DNA from 2 places in the Mycobacterium cookii genome. Region 1 is predicted to be linked to the other one. Evidence: riboswitches for the same ligand, from Rfam matches in the RefSeq annotation. Region 1 holds a riboswitch; the other holds the start of a gene.

What was found. Region 1 has a riboswitch for magnesium ahead of G6N27_RS02790 (Rv1535 family protein). Riboswitches for the same ligand answer to the same signal wherever they lie in the genome.
Region 2: linked by a shared signal. The riboswitch ahead of G6N27_RS04400 (PE family protein) and the one ahead of G6N27_RS02790 (Rv1535 family protein) in region 1 are both predicted to bind magnesium.

Annotation. Positions count from the first base shown of each region.
Region 1 is NZ_AP022569.1:565,415-574,105, reverse strand. Features, by position in the region: gene ileS (isoleucine--tRNA ligase) at 1-1,361, opposite strand, end outside; gene G6N27_RS02805 (acyl-CoA thioesterase) at 1,624-2,430, opposite strand; gene G6N27_RS02800 (amino acid-binding protein) at 2,530-2,904, opposite strand; gene G6N27_RS02795 (lipase family protein) at 2,976-3,737, shown strand; gene G6N27_RS02790 (Rv1535 family protein) at 3,780-4,013, opposite strand; M-box (ykoK) riboswitch at 4,262-4,448, opposite strand; gene G6N27_RS02785 (TetR/AcrR family transcriptional regulator) at 4,536-5,189, opposite strand; gene G6N27_RS02780 (nitronate monooxygenase) at 5,186-6,310, opposite strand; gene G6N27_RS02775 (carboxymuconolactone decarboxylase family protein) at 6,335-6,943, opposite strand; gene lipL (esterase/beta-lactamase LipL) at 6,963-8,228, opposite strand; gene meaB (methylmalonyl Co-A mutase-associated GTPase MeaB) at 8,270-8,691, opposite strand, start outside.
Region 2 is NZ_AP022569.1:916,104-924,794, forward strand. Features, by position in the region: gene G6N27_RS04395 (PPE family protein) at 1-461, shown strand, start outside; M-box (ykoK) riboswitch at 729-914, shown strand; gene G6N27_RS04400 (PE family protein) at 1,193-1,492, shown strand; gene G6N27_RS04405 (PPE family protein) at 1,508-2,692, shown strand; gene G6N27_RS04410 (MgtC/SapB family protein) at 2,838-3,572, shown strand; gene G6N27_RS04415 (sterol desaturase family protein) at 3,597-4,544, shown strand; gene G6N27_RS04420 (LysM peptidoglycan-binding domain-containing protein) at 4,684-5,262, shown strand; gene G6N27_RS04425 (Rv1815 family serine proteinase) at 5,396-6,067, shown strand; gene G6N27_RS04430 (nitroreductase/quinone reductase family protein) at 6,071-6,517, opposite strand; gene G6N27_RS04435 (TetR/AcrR family transcriptional regulator) at 6,629-7,345, shown strand; gene G6N27_RS04440 (VOC family protein) at 7,437-7,937, shown strand; gene G6N27_RS04445 (FAD-binding protein) at 8,002-8,691, shown strand, end outside.

The DNA.
Region 1 (8,691 bases):
TGACCGTCTTTGACGTGTTCGGGGTACCAGGTGATCTGCTGGTTGAGCTCGACCATGCGATCCCGGAAATCGCTGACTTTGATGAACCACGACGACACCGCCCGGTAGATCAGCGGATTGCGGCACCGCCAGCAGTGCGGGTAGGGGTGGTCGTAGGTCTCCTGGCGGATCAGCACCGCACCGTTGGCCGCCGCCGGGCCGGTGCGGTTCTTCAGGTCCCGGATGATCTGCGGGTTGGCGTCGAAGACTTGCTGACCCTGGTAGTCCGGCACGGTGGCGTCGAAGCGGCCCCTCGCGTCGACGGGCGTCACCGGGACGATGCCCACCTCGTCGGCGGTCGCCTTGTCGTCCTCGCCGTAGGCCGGTGCCAGATGCACGATCCCGGTGCCGTCGTCGGTCGTGACGAAGTCAGCGGCGAGGACCTGAAAAGCGTTGAGCGAGTCCATGAAGTATGGGAACGGTGGCCGATAGCGGATACCGACCAGGTCGCTGCCGCGGTAGGTGCCCAGTACCTCGGGTTCGTCGTTGAACTCCCGCGCGTAGGCGGCCAGCCGAGGCTCGGCCAGCACGACGCGATGCTCGCCGGCCCGCACCTGGACATAGTTGACGTCGGGGTTGACGGCGACGGCCTGGTTCGACGGCAGCGTCCACGGCGTTGTGGTCCACACCAACAGGTGCGCACCCGCCAAATCGCCTTCGGTGACGGCGAATCCGACGGTGAGGGCCGGATCCTGCCGACTCTGGTAGACGTCGTCGTCCATCCGCAGCTCGTGGTTGGACAGCGGGGTTTCGTCACGCCAGCAGTACGGCAGCACACGGTAGCCCTCGTAGGCCAATCCCTTGTCCCACAACTGTTTGAACGCCCAGATGACCGACTCCATGTAGGGCAGATCGAGCGTCTTGTAGTCGTTGTCGAAGTCGACCCACCGTGCCTGGCGGGTCACATAGGCCCGCCACTCGTCGGTGTAGCGCAAGACCGATTCGCGGCAGGCGTCGTTGAACGCGGCGATGCCCATCGCGTCGATCTGGGATTTGTCGGTGATGCCGAGTTGCCGTTCGACTTCCAGTTCGGCGGGCAGGCCGTGGGTGTCCCAACCGAATCGGCGCTCGACCTTGTAGCCGCGCATGGTGCGATACCGCGGCACGATGTCCTTGACGTAGCCGGTGAGCAGGTGGCCGTAGTGCGGCAGGCCGTTGGCGAAGGGTGGCCCGTCGTAGAAGACGTATTCCGGGGCCTCAGCACGACCCGCGACGCTGGCCCGAAAGGTGTCGTCGGCAGCCCAGTAGTCGAGGACCTCGAGTTCCAGCGCCGGCAGGTCGGGGGCGCCGCCGGCCGGCTTCGGATAGGTGTTCTCGGTCACTGCTCGTCGTCTCCATGTGCCGCTGTCAGGGCACGGGGACGACGGTGCGCTGGTGCGCAAGCGCCGCGGTACCACCCCGCTTGCCACGTCTGTGGCCGCTCGTTGCAGGCTGTGACGGGCCCACCCGTTCGGTTCTACTGGGCCGGGTGCCGGCTGTTCTTCCGAAGGCTCCCCGGTGATGGCCGGATCGACGCCGATTGACCGATTGTACTGGTCGCCGGAGTAGTGCCCACCACCCAGTTCCGCTCCGCCCCTGCCATAGCTAGCCCTTGAAGTAGACGATCTGATAGGTCGTCGCCACCAGCGCACCGTCCCGGCTCCACAACTGCGCGCTCTGGTCGAAAAAGCCGCGATCGAAGCGGTTGGCGTGGGCGGTACCCAGGATGTAGTCGGCCCCGAGTGCATCGAGGTGTGGCTGACCGACGTGAAAATACGTGGTCAGCGAAATGGTGCCGGACGGCACCATGCCGCGACGCAGGAACACTCGCGGAAAGAATATGTCGGACACCGCGGCAATCGCCGGGAAGTCGACCGGACGCCCGGCGGCGTCACGCACCCAGAGTGTGGTCGTCGACGAAGGCCCGACGTCGACATGGCCACCGGAGAACGAGCCTTCGGCAAAACGCATGTCGTACAGCCGAACCCAGGTGGGCAGGTTCTCGTGATCGCTGCGCGCGACCTGCTCGGGAGGAGGCGCTTCCGGCGAGGTCGCCTGGGTGTCCGACCAGGTGTCGCGGCGGATCCCGAAGACCGCCGTGGCGGTCGTCTTGACGTCGCCATCCTGGCTGAGTTCGGCGATCCAATGTTGGTTGGTGCGGTTGGTGCGCGGTGCGCGACGTGAGATCTCGAACTCCCCGTCGACGATGGGTGCGGCGAAATTGACTGTCAGCGCGACCGGTTCACCGAGGCGGTCCGGGTGCGACTCGATCGCCCGCAGCAGGACGGCCGCGGTGATGCCGCCGAATGGCCCGACCATGTTGGCCCACTCGGGTCGCGTCCGGCCCCGTACGACATCAGCGTCCACGACCTCGAGTTCGAGCGCGCGGTCCAGGGCGTGCGGTCCGGGCATCGGCGTGAGGTCTCCTGAGTTCGACTGCGCGGCAGCCGGGTTCGGGTCTAGACGTCGGCGTACCACTGACTCGACTATCGTCAAGCCGTCAAAAGTATCTCAGGCCAGGGCCGCCTTGGCTTCGGCGAGGTCGTCGGCGCGGAGCACCAAACGGGTGTTGGTGGCCAGGTAGGCGGTTTCCAGATTGATCTTGGCGGCCCCGAGCTTGTGGACGATTTCGCCGAGCGCGCCCGGCTGGTCCTTGACGTCGAGCACGATGACCTCTTGCTCCTCGGCGACTTTGATTCCGGCACTTTGTAACGCCTCGAACGCGGAAGTGGCGTCGTGGACCAGGATGTGCACTTCCGCCTGACCTCCCCCACTGGTCACAGCGCACAGACCCGCGATATTGACCCCGGCCTTACCGAGCGCATCGCCGACGAGAGCCAATTCGCCGGGCTCGTCGTCGAGGTAGAGCGTCAGATCGGTCGCCATCATGCGCTCCCTTCGCTCCGGGTCTGGCCGGATCGTATGCCAAGTCGGCGCAGCTTTTCTAGACTGCGACTGTGGCATTCGACCCGACGTTTGCTCGCGACGTGGTGCTCCCGCTGGCGCAGGCCGCGTACACCGTGATGGACGGCACCCCTGCCACCCTGCCGCCCGGCTACAGCCAGACCGCGCTGATCAAAGCGAACGAAGTGGTCCTCGCGGCGATGGCCAACCCACATCCCGCGGTGAGGGCGATGACCGCCGACACCAACATCTTCGGGCTCATCGGCCACAACCCGACCGATCGCATCGCGTTCGTGTCCTTTCGCGGTACCGCCGACCTCGAAGAGTGGGTTGCGAACATCGACGCGATCCCCGACGCCTACGGCCCGATCAGCGGATTCGGGCAGGTGCACTCCGGATTCCAGGACGTCTATCAGCTGGTTCGGGCCAACATCGCGGCGAACTTGGCCGCTGCCACGGCCGGCTGCGATCAGATCCTGATCACCGGCCACAGCCTGGGGGCCGCGCTGGCCGTACTCGCGGCTCCGGATGTCGCACGGAACATGCCGCCGAACACGATCGAGCCACGATTGGTTTCGTTCGCCGGACCCCGGGTCGGGCTGAGCGACTTTGTTGCGAGCTTCAACGCCGCGATCGAAAGCTGTTTTCGGGTGGTGAATTTCCTCGACCTGGTGCCCTACCTACCGCCCACGCCTTACCAGCACGTGGGCGCGCAGATCAACGTGGACAGCGGCGGGCAGATCCAGGTCGGCTGGCGGCACAGCCTCGCGGCGTATCAGAAGGGACTGTCGGCGCTCATCTCATCGCAGAGCTGACGAAACGCCCCCGGCGCCGGAGCGCCGGGAGCTCGATCGCCTTCAGGCGCCAACTTCGAGAACGCCTGCGCGCCACAGCGCGGCGTAGAGCTGGCGCAGCGGAACACACAGCAGCCGAGCGGCTCCTGCGACCAACGGGTCGGCGCCGGCCATGTGGACGTCATGCCGCTTCGAGGCCTTGGGCGCCGGCAGGGCCGACGGCATGGGGTCGGCCACCACTCGGAGCCGGGGTGCGGGCGTCGCCGCTAGTGATACGTCGTGCAGAATAGCGGTCATGATCGCCTCCTAAAGCAGAAAACCAAACGGGCACAACGGGATTCGATGTCCGCCCGGCAGGAGACGCGCTGATGAGACTCAGCTGACAGCGACGCGCCGCAGGCCGGATCGGGACGAAACGGAATCCGGATATCGAACCGGACTATCACTGGAACTCATGTCCCTCACCTCCTCGCGGTCGCGACATGTGCGGTTCACCGCACGACTGGCACGCAAGCAGGAATACAGAACCCGAACCATGTCGGGAAACCGCACCCCACTCGTCAGAGTTTCGGCACTACACGCCGTATCCGGCCCTGGACAAAAAATGCAAGGCCGGAAGCCACTTGGGCTCAACCCTTAAGCCGGGAGGAGCTGTCCTGACCCTGGGCGTCTCTCGACGTTCGGGGTCAGTGGCCTGTATCCGTGTAGACGCCTCACCTAACGAGGTGCTTACCCTGACGATGATGCATGAACATCCGGCCCAGGTCAATTCGCCGCGCTGAGAAATTTACGCAACCCTGACCAGCCGTTATGGGTCCGTTACCCGGGCGGCGCGGTCTTGTCGGGGCGCAATCCCTTCATCACCAACGCGACGACGAAGTCGGCGGCTTCTGCCGCCGTGATGCCGTCGTCGGTGGTCAGCCGCCGATGCGCGATGTCTCCGATGAGGGCCGACACGGTGTAGGCCACCAACCTGGGCGGGACGGCCACCACGTCTCCGCGCTGCTGCGCCGCCACGATGAGGCTCTCGATGTCATCGATCCACCGCTCGTAGATACCGCCGAGCTGCGTGTTGAAGCTCGGGTCTTGGGTGAAAGCGTCTCGGAAGAGCAATTTCGTGCTCGCCCTGTCGGAGTCGAAGAATTCGAACGTCGCGCGCAGCGTGGCCCGAAACGGTGCCTCCGAGTAACCGAACTGCTGCCCGCTTTCGCCCAGGGCGATCGCGATGCGGGTTCGCAGCGCGTACCCTTCGCCGGCGATCAACGCTCGGAACAGGGCGTCCTTCGAGTCGAAATACTGGTAGACCGACCCGAAGGGCAGCCCCGCTTCACTCGCCACGTCGGCAATTGTCGTACCGTGAAAACCGTTGCGCGCAAACACTTTCTTGGCCGCAGACATGATGTCGTCGCGCCGCCCCGGCTGCTGCTGGTCGCTGACGACAGGCCGGCCGGGCGGGCGCGGATCGTGGGTCACCGTTCGACTAAATCGTCGAGACGGCCGATCGTGTCGATGAACTCGGAGACCATCTCCAGCACCACCGAAGCGGTCGGCTGCACCTTGTTCATCGATCCCACCACCTGGCCGACGAAGTAGGTGGCCAGGTCGCGGGCATTGGCGTCGGCGTGGGCGGCCGCGCGATTGATCCGCCGCTGCGGGTCACCGATCAGCGCGCTCTGCAGCGGCATGCCCAGCGGGTCCGGACTGTCGGGTCGCTCCCACTCGTCGGTCCAGGCGGTCCGCAGCATCCGCGCCGGCTTTCCGGTCAACGATCGTGACCGCACGGTGTCCGACGAACCGGCGGCCAGGAATTTGTCCTTCACCACCGGCAGCGTCTCGGCCTCCTCCGTGGTCAGCCAGACCGATCCGCACCACACGCCTTCGGCACCCAGCGCCAGCGCCGCCGCGATCTGGCGGCCGCGGGCAATTCCACCCGCGGCCAACACCGGTACCGGGGCCATCGCGTCGACGACCTCGGGAACCAGGACCATGGTCGCGACCTGGCCGGTGTGCCCGCCGGCTTCGGTGCCTTGCGCGACGATCAGGTCCACACCGGCCGCCGCGTGCTGCCGTGCGTGATGTGTGGTTCCGGCCAGCGCGGCCACCAGGACGTCGCCGGCGTGGGCGCGGGTGACCAGTTCGGCCGGTGGCGAGCCCAGTGCACTGGCGATCAGCCGGATGCGATGGGAGAACACGACATCGAGCAACGGCTCGTAGCCCTTGGGCGAGATGTTGAGGTCGGCAACCGGTTGCTGCTCCTCGTCGCTGGACACCGGGATGCCGTAACGGGTGAGCAGGTCGTCGACGAACCGCCGATGCTTCTCGGGGAGCAGCTCGCGGGCTTGTTTGCCGTCGATGCCGCCGCTGTCGGCGCCAACGTATTTGGGGGGCAACAACAGATCGACACCGTACGGTTTGCCGCCGGTCTGCTCCTCGATCCATGTCAGCTCGGTCTCCAGCCGCTGCGGGGTGTGCGCGACGGCGCCCAGGACGCCCAACCCGCCGGCATTGGTCACCGCCGCCACCACATCCCGGCAGTGACTGAATGCGCAGATCGGGAACTCGACGCCGAGCATCTCGGCAACCCGTGTTCGCATTGCCCGAACGCTATGAGTTGGTCATTATCGTGTCAATCCGACACGTTGAGTCGTCTCTCGAGTCGGCGGTTGACCGTCCGGCGGCCAGCTCACCACGTCATCCTCCAGCGGAACTTCAAGACTCAGCAGGATCGATGAGACCATCCGCCACGCGCTGATCGCGGTGACCAACTCGACGAGCGTAGCGTGGTCGTCGCCGAATTCCTGCTTGCAAGCCGCCCAGCTCTCCGCGCTCACCGAGCCGTTCCGCACCACATCATCAGTCGCGGCAAGCACGGCCCGTTCCGCCGACCCGAAGGCTGGATAGGACTGCCAATCCCGAACACCGGCCAGATCGTCGGCGCTCACTCGAAGCCCCTGCGCGACACGCCAATGCTGGGACCATTCGTACTCGCACGCGGTCAACCACGCGATCCGCATGATCGCCAGTTCGCGTAGGCGGGTGTCCAACTTGCCCTGCCACAGCATTCGCGCGAGCAGGTCGTTGAGACCGGACGCCAGTTTGGGGTGATTCAACAGCACCTGGAAGATGGCCAGCTCGGCCATGTAGTCCGGCACACCCGCTTCGTCAGCGGCGGCTTTGGCCTCGGCAACCGGTAGCCGGGGCACCCGACCTTCATCGCTCGGCGTCACACTGACTCACTCAAACCCGTTAACCGGCAACGGCTCCCGGCTCGCAGAACGGTGAGCCGAAGTCGGGCACCCGCTCGAACCCGTGTTTACGAGCTTCTGCCGCACCCAGCCGCGATAAGGCGCTCGTCGCGACGAACCCGGCGTGGTCGAGGACGACGAAGGGCGACAGCAAGCGGTTGTGCACGAACCCGAACGCCAGACCGCTGTCCGGGTCGGCCCACCCGAGCGAGCCGCCCAGGCCGACGTGACCGAAACCCGGTATCGCGTCGAGTGGCAACCGGTGATAGCCGAGGTGAAACGCCAGCGGGATTACCAAGTTCCCGTCCGGACGCAGGCTTCGCCGGCCGCTGAGCCCCGCTACGATCTCGCGGGACAGGAACTGCCTGCCGTCGATCTGCCCGCCGTTGGCGATGGCGCCGTACATCCGGGCCAGCCCGCGCGCCGTGGCCACACCGTTGGCCGCCGGAATCTCGGCATCGAGCAACGGAATATCGCCTTGCGCAACAGCTTTGACACCCGGAAAGTACATCGACGCAAATCCTGCGGACATTCGCAGCGCGGCGATCCTCGGTGCGACCGCGTTGAACACCGGATTCTGAAAAGCGCTCTGCGGCATGATGATCTGCGCAGCCCGCGTCGGTGAGCTGGCGGGCGGTCGGCCCAGGTGCAGGCCGTCGGTACCCAGGGGTTCTGCGACCTCCCGGCGGATCAACTCGCGCATGCCCTGACCGGTGACGGCCCGCGCCAGCCCGGAGAGCAGCCAACCATAGGTCAGGGCGTGATACGCGGACCGGCCGAACGAATAGCCCGGGCGTGCCGCCGCGAGCCTCTCCTCCATCAGTTCGTGGTTCAGCAAGTCTTCCTTGCTGGCACCGCGCAACGCCGAGAGACCGGCTTGATGCCGCATCACCTGGTGCACGGTGATCTTGGATTTCCCGTTCGCGCCGAACTCGCGCCAGTACTCGGAGACCGGAGCCTCGTAGTCGATCAGACCGCGGTCCGCCAGACGATGGATCACGGTGGACGCCACGCCCTTTGTCGCGGAGAACACCATTGAGCCGGTGTCCGCCGACCAGGGCACCCGGCCACGCCGATCCGCCCACCCGGTCCAGACGTCCACCACAGGTTCGCCGTGAAGGTAGATGGCCAACGCCCCGCCGCCAAACCGGCGGCCCGGGAACATGCTGGCGAAACTGCGTATTGCGCAAGCAAAGTGTGGATCGGCTGCGCCGTGAACACCGCGCGGCAGCACCGACCGGCGATTGCCCGCAACTTCGAGGGTCATGGAATCGAATCTACCTTCATAGATTGGAAAGGACTGCAAATTTACCCATCCGTTATTGAGGCGAGCCTCAGTATTTGCTGAGCCGCCAGAGCGGGGGTTAATTCCCCAGTAAGAACCTGCCGCTCGACGTCAGCGCGACCTTTGCGCACCGCCGGGTTGGACAGCACCCGGTCCAGCACCGTGTCCCGGACCATCTGCCAGGTCCAGTCGACTTGCTGGGCTCGCCGGCGTGCCTCGAAGTCTCCCGACTCGGTCAATACATCGCGATGCCGTTCGATGGTCTCCCAGAGCTCACTCAGGCCGGAGCCTTCCAACGCGCTCATGGTCAGAACCGGTGGACGCCAGAGGGTTTCGCGCGGATGAATGAGGCGGATCGCCCCGGACAGCTCGCGGGCGGCCTTACGCGCCTCCTGCAGGTGGTCGCCGTCGGCCTTGTTCACGACGACGATGTCGGCCAGCTCCA
Region 2 (8,691 bases), 350 kb from region 1:
TCAGCCCCGCTGTGACAACAGCGTTCGGCGATATCGGGTTCTTGGCGGTGGCCGGACAAGCCGGTTCCGGTCTGAACCCGGCCTTGTTGATGGGTTCGACGGCTGCACCGTCGGCGATCGGCGCGGCGGGTCTGAGCCATGCCGGTTCGGCGATCGGTTCGTCCGGCCTGGGCGGCTCGGCCGTTTCAGCCGGCGTGGGACGCGCGACCCTGGTTGGGACAGTGTCGGTTCCGCCGAGTTGGACGGCGGCAGTTCCTGCGACGAGCCAAGCGGCGACCGCAACGGCGGCCGAAGGCTGGTACAACCCCCCGGGAATCGAAGAGGCATCCGCAAGGCCAGGAGTTCCCGGTATGCCGGGAATGCCGATGGGAGGTGGCGCCGGCGGACGCGGGTGGGGCTTTGCTGCACCCCGATACGGGTTTAAGCCCACCGTTGTCGCACATCCACCGGCGGCCGGATAGCGGAAGGGAGAAGCCGGCCGTGATCATCGAACCTGCCGTTCCCACGCGACGACATCAGCGACGGCACCGGCCTCGACATGCGCACTCAGCATTTCGGGAGTCCGAGCCTCCCGATCGCCGGTGTCACGGCGAGACGTTATTCTCAATTACCACAGTCGATCTCGGCTCGCGTGTGGCGCCGAAGATGTCGCCACTGTGCCTGACTCCGGCAATCATCTTCGTGAGTTGAGTTGACTACCTTGCATCTCGGTGGAACTATTGCCCGTGCAAGCACCTCGCTAGGTGAGGCGTCTGCACGGATACAGGCCACTGACCTCGAACGTCGAAAGACGCCCAGGGTCAGGACAGCTCCTCCCGGCTTAAGGGTTGAGCCCAAGTGGCTTCCGGCCTTGCATTCTTGTGAAGGCCCGGATACGCCGTGCAGTGCCAAAGCTCTGACGAGAGGGGTGCAGCGGTCGGCATCTGCCGGTTCCGCTTCGTCCCGCGTGCACCGTGTCGGCACCCCCGTGTGCCTTGGCCGCGAGGAGGTGAGGCGAAGTGAGTCCCAGTGACAGTCCGTATCCGAGACCGGTGACCATTTCGTTCGGATCCGGCCCCGGCCTCATCCCCATCATCTGAATCGGCCTGCGCCGCTTCACTTCACGCGCACGCGCGATTTCGCCGTGCGTCTGTCACTTCGTCGTGCATCGACATGAGCGCGGCTTCAGCCTGCTTTGCGTAAGGAGCGTCCGATGACTTTCGTGACCACCCAACCAGAACTCATGACCGCTGCGGCGAATCAGCTGCAAGGTATCGGCAGCGCCGTCGCGGCACAGAACGCCGCGGCCGCGGCTCCGACGCTCGCAGTGGTTCCGGCGGCAGCCGACGAGGTATCCGCTCTGACCGCAATGCAATTCGCCGCTCACGCAGCGCTGTATCAGGAGGTCGGCGCCCAAGCGGCAGCCATTCACGCCGTTTTCGTACAGATCTTGCGGGCCAGCGGCACGTCGTACGCCGGCACTGAAGCCGCCAACGCGATCGCGGCGGGCTAGGACGGGAGTGAACCAATGCTCGACTACGGAATGTTCCCACCGGAAATCAACTCGGCTCGGATGTATGCCGGCCCAGGCGTGGGCTCGATGCTCGCTGCCGCGGCCGGTTGGGATGGGCTGGCCAGCGATTTACGTTCGCAGGCAACCAATTACATGTCGGTGGTCTCGGCTTTGACCACAGAGGGATGGCGCGGACCGGCGTCCATGTCGATGGCGGCCGCGGCCGCGCCCTATGCGGCGTGGATGAACAGCACGGCCGCCCAGGCGGAAGAGACTGCGGCGCAGGCCAAAGCGGCAGCGTCCGCTTATGAGTCGGCATTTTCGATGACGGTGCCGCCATCGATTGTCACCGCGAACCGGACGCAGCTGGCCGCGCTGGTAGCGACCAACGTCTTGGGGCAGAACACCCCGGCGATCGCGGCCAACGAAGCCGAATACGCCGGCATGTGGGCTCAGGATGCCGGGGCGATGTACGGCTACGCCGGCCAGTCCGCGACGGCCAGCCAGCTCGCGCCGTTCGTGGTCCCGGCCCAGACCACCAGCAGCGGCGGGATCGCTGCCCAGTCGGCGCTGACCCAGCTGACCACCGGTATGCCGACTGCTCTGCAGGGCTTGGCATCTGGATCGAGCACCTCGACGACATCGGGATCCGCTGGGCTCTCGAGCCTGCTGAGCAGCGTGACCGGCGACGGGTCGAGTTCGGGCATATTCAGCTCCAGCGGCCTGGGACTGAACAACAACTTCTGGAACACCGTGAGCTCGACGGGTGCGTTCAGCCCGGCCCAGATCGTGCAGGCGGTGACCGGTTCGTCGTTCCTGGGTACCGGGATGGCCGGCGTCCAGAACGCGGTGCCGCCGGCTGTGGTCACGGGTTACAGCCCGGCTACAGCGGTGGTACCGGCGGTGTCGGGTTTCTCGGAGTTCGGTGGTGCGGGCAGTTCCGTCTCGGCCGGTGTTGGTAGAGCCGCCACGCTGGGAACGCTGTCGGTGCCCCCGGCGTGGACCAGCATCGCCACCCCTAACAGCCCGCTGGCGTCGGCATTGGGAGCCACACCGCTCAGCGCGCCGAGGTCCGCGCCGCCCGGCATGCCCGGGATGCCAGTGCCCGCCGGAACACCTACCGCGAACACGGCGGCCGCGACCGCGCCGAAGTACGGCTTCCGGCCGACCGTCGTCATGCAGTCGCCGCTGGCTGGATGAAAAGTGTTGTCAGCGAACAATTTCGAGCAGAAGAATCACGGTTGCTCGGGTTACCCCGGCCTCAACCGGCGCGGCTACCGGCGAATTCTGCCCGAATTCGTCCACACTGGTGAACAACTCGTCTCAGAGGGAAGGAGGGCGCATCATGCAGACACTGAGCATTGCTGAATTCACGCTGCGGCTGGCAGTCGGGCTCGGATGCGGCGCCCTGATCGGCATCGAACGGCAATGGCAGGCACGCCGGGCCGGACTGCGCACCAATGCGCTGGTGGCCACCGGTGCGACGCTGTTCGTGCTGTACGCGGTCGTGACCAATGACAGCAGCCCGACGAGGGTCGCGTCGTACGTGGTGTCCGGCGTCGGCTTCCTCGGCGGGGGCGTGATCCTGCGCGAGGGATTCAACGTGCGCGGGCTCAACACCGCCGCGACCCTGTGGTGTTCGGCGGCGGTCGGCGTCCTTGCCGGGGGCGGGCATCCACTGTTCGCGCTGATCGCGACCGGAACCGTCATCGCCATCCACCTGCTCGGCCGACCGCTGGGCCACCTCATCGACCATGACAGCGTCGTCGAAGAGGACGAGGACGACCAGCCGTACCAACTGCAGCTGGTCTGCCGGCCCAAATCGGCGAAATACGCCCGTGCGCAGATCGTCCAGCGCACCGGCGGCGGCGGAGACCGGCTGGTGCTCCGCGGCATCCACACCGGCCGGACCAGCGACGACAGCGTGGCGTTGACCGCGTACCTACTCAGCGACGGGCATGCCCCGACCCGACTCGAGAAGCTGGTGGCCGAATTGTCGCTGCAGGAGGGTGTGCAGGCGGTGCATTGGTACGCCGGCGAGCAGGATGAGCCCATGCCGCGATGGCGTCACACGGACTGATCACGGCGTCGTAGGATTTTGGACGTGAGTTGGATTGCGGGTTTCTTGACCGTTCTGCCCGAGCAAATGCGGGACCCGGTGCTGTTCGCGATCCCGTTCTTCCTGCTGCTGCTGATTCTGGAGTGGACGGCGGCACGCAAACTCGACCGCATCGAGCGGGCAGCCGAAGCGCGATCGGCGCGGCCGGGCTCGGGTGCATATCTGACCGCCGATTCCTGGGCGAGCATTTCCATGGGCCTCGTTTCGGTGGCGACAACGGCCGGCTGGAAATTCATCGCGTTGATCGGCTACGCCGCGCTCTATGCCTATGTCGCTCCCTGGCATCTGTCCCCGACGCGGTGGTACACCTGGGTCATCGCAATCGTCGGCGTCGACCTGCTGTACTACTGGTATCACCGCTTCGCCCACCGGATTCGGCTGATCTGGGCCACCCACCAAGCCCATCACTCCAGTCAGTACTTCAATTTCGCCACCGCGCTGCGCCAGAAATGGAACAACAGCGGCGAGATCGTGATGTGGATTCCGTTGCCGCTGTTGGGTATTCCGCCGTGGCTGGTATTCGTCAGTTTCTCGTTCAATCTCATCTATCAGTTCTGGGTGCACACCGAGCGCATCGGCCGAATGTGGACGCCCTTCGAATTCGTTTTCAACACACCGTCGCATCACCGAGTGCACCACGGTATGGACCCCGAATACCTCGACAAAAACTACGGCGGGGTCTTCATCATCTGGGACCGGCTGTTCGGCAGCTTCCGGGAAGAGACCTTTCGCCCGCACTACGGACTCACCAAGCAGGTCAACACTTTCAACGTCTGGAAGTTGCAGACGCACGAATACTTAGCCATAGCACGCGATTTCCGGTCGGCCAACCGTCTGCGTGACCGGCTGGGCTACGTCTTCGGGCCGCCGGGTTGGCAGCCCGCAACAGTGGTCCGGTCCGAGGCGCCGGCCCCGTTGACGCCGTCGCGGTGAGCGCCGGGCCGGCGATAAGGCCTTGTTCATTTACCGTTTTTATTTCGGCGAGCCGAACGCCCCCGCAGCCAAGACAAGATCAGTAAGTTCGACATCGAGGCCGGCATCCGCCTCGGCCGCGATAGCGAGGAGAACTGCAGTGGGAGACACGCTCACCGAGGGACAAAAACTTGTCAAGGGTGAATCGCTTACCTCGAGCAACGGGGCTTACACGCTGACGTTGCAAGACGACGGGAACCTGGTCCTGGCATCGCGCGGCCACGCGATCTGGGCGTCGGGAACCAACGGAGAAGACGTAGTTCGCGCGGAGGTCCAGAGCGACGGCAACTTCGTTCTGTACACCGGCGACAAGCCCGTGTGGCACACCCACACGAAGGGCAAGAAGAATGTGCGGCTCGTGCTGCAAGACGACCGCAACCTCGTGTTGTACGCCGCCGACGGAGCGGCATGGTCGACGAAGACGGAGACCGACGCTCCGCCGCCGGCGGAGCCGGAGGCAGCTGCACCGGCCGCCGAAGAAGCACACGCCGAGCCCGCGGCTGAGCACGAGCCGGAGCCGGAGCCAGCGCGGACGTACACGGTCGAGTCCGGCGACACGTTGTGGGCCATCTCTGAGCGGTTCTACGGCGACGGCAGCAAATACCAGGTCATCGCCGACGCCAGCGGCATCTCCAACCCGGATCTGATCCACCCGGGACAGGTTCTGACCATTCCTTGATCGAGCGGGGCAGCGCGGCGATCCGGAAGCGGGTCGCCGCGCTCGCAACCAATTCGCCTGTACGCATGCGATCGGGTCGCTACCCTGGTAACAGGTCGGCATCGTGTCGGTCACGGCTGGGGGGAGTCGAAAGATGCGCCATCCCTCAATTCGCGCGTTCGGCGCGATAATTGCCGCCGCTGCCGCGGCCGGCTACTTTCCCCCGGACGCCAAGGCCGATCCGGTTCCCGTCTTCCCGGGGATGGAAATACACCAGGGCCAGCACCTGTGCACCTTGGGCTATGTCGACCCGGGCCTGCGGGTGGCGTTCACCGCGGGGCACTGCCGGGCCGATGGACCGGTGATGGACAAGGACAACAGGGTCATCGGCAGTGTCGCCACGTTCCGCGACAACACCCCCAACGGCACTTTCGTCCACACCGACCAGCAGATTTCCGACTACGAGTCGATCGTGCTGACCCCCGACGTCGTCGTGAACAACGTCCTGCCGGGCGGGCGGGTGCTGCAATCGGATCCTGGTCTGGTCGTGACGCCGGGGGAGCCCGTCTGCCACTTCGGGGTGATCACCGGCGAAAGCTGCGGCACCGTCGAAAACGTCAACAACGGCTGGTTCACCATGGGTCACGGCGCCGTCAGCCAGCAGGGCGATTCGGGTGGGCCGGTGTACATCACCAACCCCGCCGGGTCGGCCCGCATCGTCGGGATCTTCAACAGCGTCTGGGGCACTCTGCCGGCCGCCGTATCGTGGCAGTCCACCACCCAGCAGGTCCGCGAGGACGTGGGTGTCCACGGACCGGCGATGTAGCTGTCAGCCCACAGCTGCCAGCGCGAACACCGGGATCGACGATGCCGCGGCGCGCAACTCGTCTTCGTCGGAGTCAGGCGTCAGCCCCGCGATGTGGCCTTTGACCTCCCAGTACCACCGGTCCAGATACCCCCGCAGCAACTCTGGTTTCGCTGAGTCTTCAAGCTCGGCCGCGCGACGTCGGCGACGACGCCAGCGCGGTCCTACCTCGACTTCTCCGGCCGCCCGAACGTTGCGGGCCCACTGCGTGTTGCCGCGCGGCGACACGAGATAGTCGACGCCGTCGACGGCCAGCAGGTTGATCACCACCGAGCGCCGCTTGCCCGTCGCGCGCCCGCGCACATGCAGCGCCGTGGTCCCGGCGATGCTGATGCCCATCTCAGCCAGCCAGCGGATCACCGCGTTAGCGGCGATCGCCGCCCGATGGGGCTCGTCGTAGCGCACTGTCATGGTTCGTCCTCTCCGAGTATCAAACGAGAGCACTGCTCTCATGGGCTTGACCATGGCATATCGTGTGGCGAAAAGCAAGAGCACTGTTCTCATTCGTGTCAGGATGGGACGATGGCCAAGCGGCGAGACTCGCGTGAACGCATCGAGGCGCAGATCATCGAGCTCGGCCGCCGCCATCTGATCGAGCACGGCGCGGCGGGGCTGTCGCTGCGGGCCATCGCGCGCGATCTGGGCATGGTGTCCTCGGCGGTTTATCGCTATGTGGCCAGCCGCGACGAGCTGCTGACGTTGCTGCTGGTCGACGCGTATTCCGAACTCGCGGACTCGGTGGACCGCGCTCGCGACGCGATACCCGAGATCTGGAGCGACGACGTGATCGCCATCGCGCACGCGGCACGCAGTTGGGCCATCGAGCACCCGGCCAGCTGGGCACTGTTGTACGGCAGCCCGGTGCCCGGCTACCACGCGCCAGCCGAGCAGACAGTCGGCCCCGGAACGCGGGTGGTCGGCGCCTTGTTCGACGCCGTCGCCGCCGGAATCGCGACCGGTGACATCATGTTGTCCAATTACGCTGCGCCACAACCGCTATCGGCCGACTTCGAGCGGCTGCGCCAAGAGTTCGGTTTTCCGGGTGACGATTCGGTCGTTGCCAAGTGTTTCGCGATCTGGGCCGGCGTGGTGGGAGCGATCAGCTTGGAGGTCTTCGGCCAGTACGGCGCGGACACCGTGAGCGACCCCCACATGGTGTTCGACACCCAGATCCGACTACTGGTCGGCGTCTTGACCCAATCCGACGTCGACTCGCGGCCGTTCTGGATACCGAATTAGAACACGTTCAGCGATCCTCTCGGGCACGCCGATCGTTCGGCATCGGCAACGGGTTTCTACCGAGGCAGGCGCTGCGTTATTCTGCGATGCGATGAGTTTCTCCTTCGGGTCACCGGTCCAGGTCGCCTGGGTGACTCGTGACGTGACCGCCACGGAAACCGCTCTGACCGGCCTGTTGGGTGTCAAGAAGTGGGTGCGACTGCCTGACATCCACTTCGCGCCGGACAGTTGCAGTTATCTCGGCGCACCGGCCGACTTCGTCGCCCACATCTCGCTGAGCTATCTCGGTGACACCCAGTTGGAGCTGATCGAGCCGGTCCGCGGGCCTAATATCTATAGTGACTTCTTGCGGGACAGCGGACCGGGTCTGCACCACGTCTGCGTGGAGGCCGACAGCCTGGAGGATTTCGACGCCAGCTTGACCGCTGCGGTCGATCGGGGTGCGACGGTGCCGCAGTATGGCGTGATGCCGGGCGGCCTGCGATTCGCCTATATCTCCGCGCCGCAATCCGGCATCCCGTTTCTGGAGATCGCGCACTTTTCGGCCGAGATGCGACAGTTCTTCGACTACATCAAGCAGGAGCAGGAGTAGGAGTGGCGCCAATGAACTGCGCCGACGACGATGCAGAGCACCGCGATGAGGAGGAGTGGCGCCAATGAAAAGCCCGATACCAGCAACGCTCAGCGTTGACGACGTGCCGTCATGGTCGGACGAGGTGGACGTCGTGGTGATCGGCTTCGGCATCGGAGGCGGATGCGCGGCGGTGACCGCGGCGGCCGCCGGCTCGCGGGTGCTGGTGCTCGAGCGCGCGGCCGCGGCGGGCGGCACGACGTCGATGGCCGGCGGGCACTTCTACCTCGGTGGCGGCACCGCGGTCCAGCAGGCGACCGGGCACAGCGATACCGCCGAGGAGATGTACAAATATCTGGTCGCAGCGTCGCGTGAACCCGACCTCGAGAAGATCCGCGCCTACAGCGACGGCAGCGTCGAACACTTCAATTGGTTGGAGGACTTGGGTTTTCAGTTCGAGCGCAGCTTCTACCCGGGCAAGGTCGTCGTTCCGCCGGGCACCGAGGGCCTGAGTTACACCGGTAATGAAAAGGTCTGGCCGTTCTGCGAAGAGGCGGTACCTGCGCCGCGTGGCCACTCGGTGCCGGTACCGGGCGAACTCGGCGGCGCGGCCATGGTGATCGACCTACTGGTCAAGCGCGCCGATGATCTGGGCGTGCAGTTCCGCTACGAGACCGGCGCAACCAACCTGGTGGTGAACGAGGACGGCGCCGTGGTCGGTGTGGCGTGGAAGCACTTCTCCGAAACCGGTGCGGTGAAAGCGAAATCGGTCATC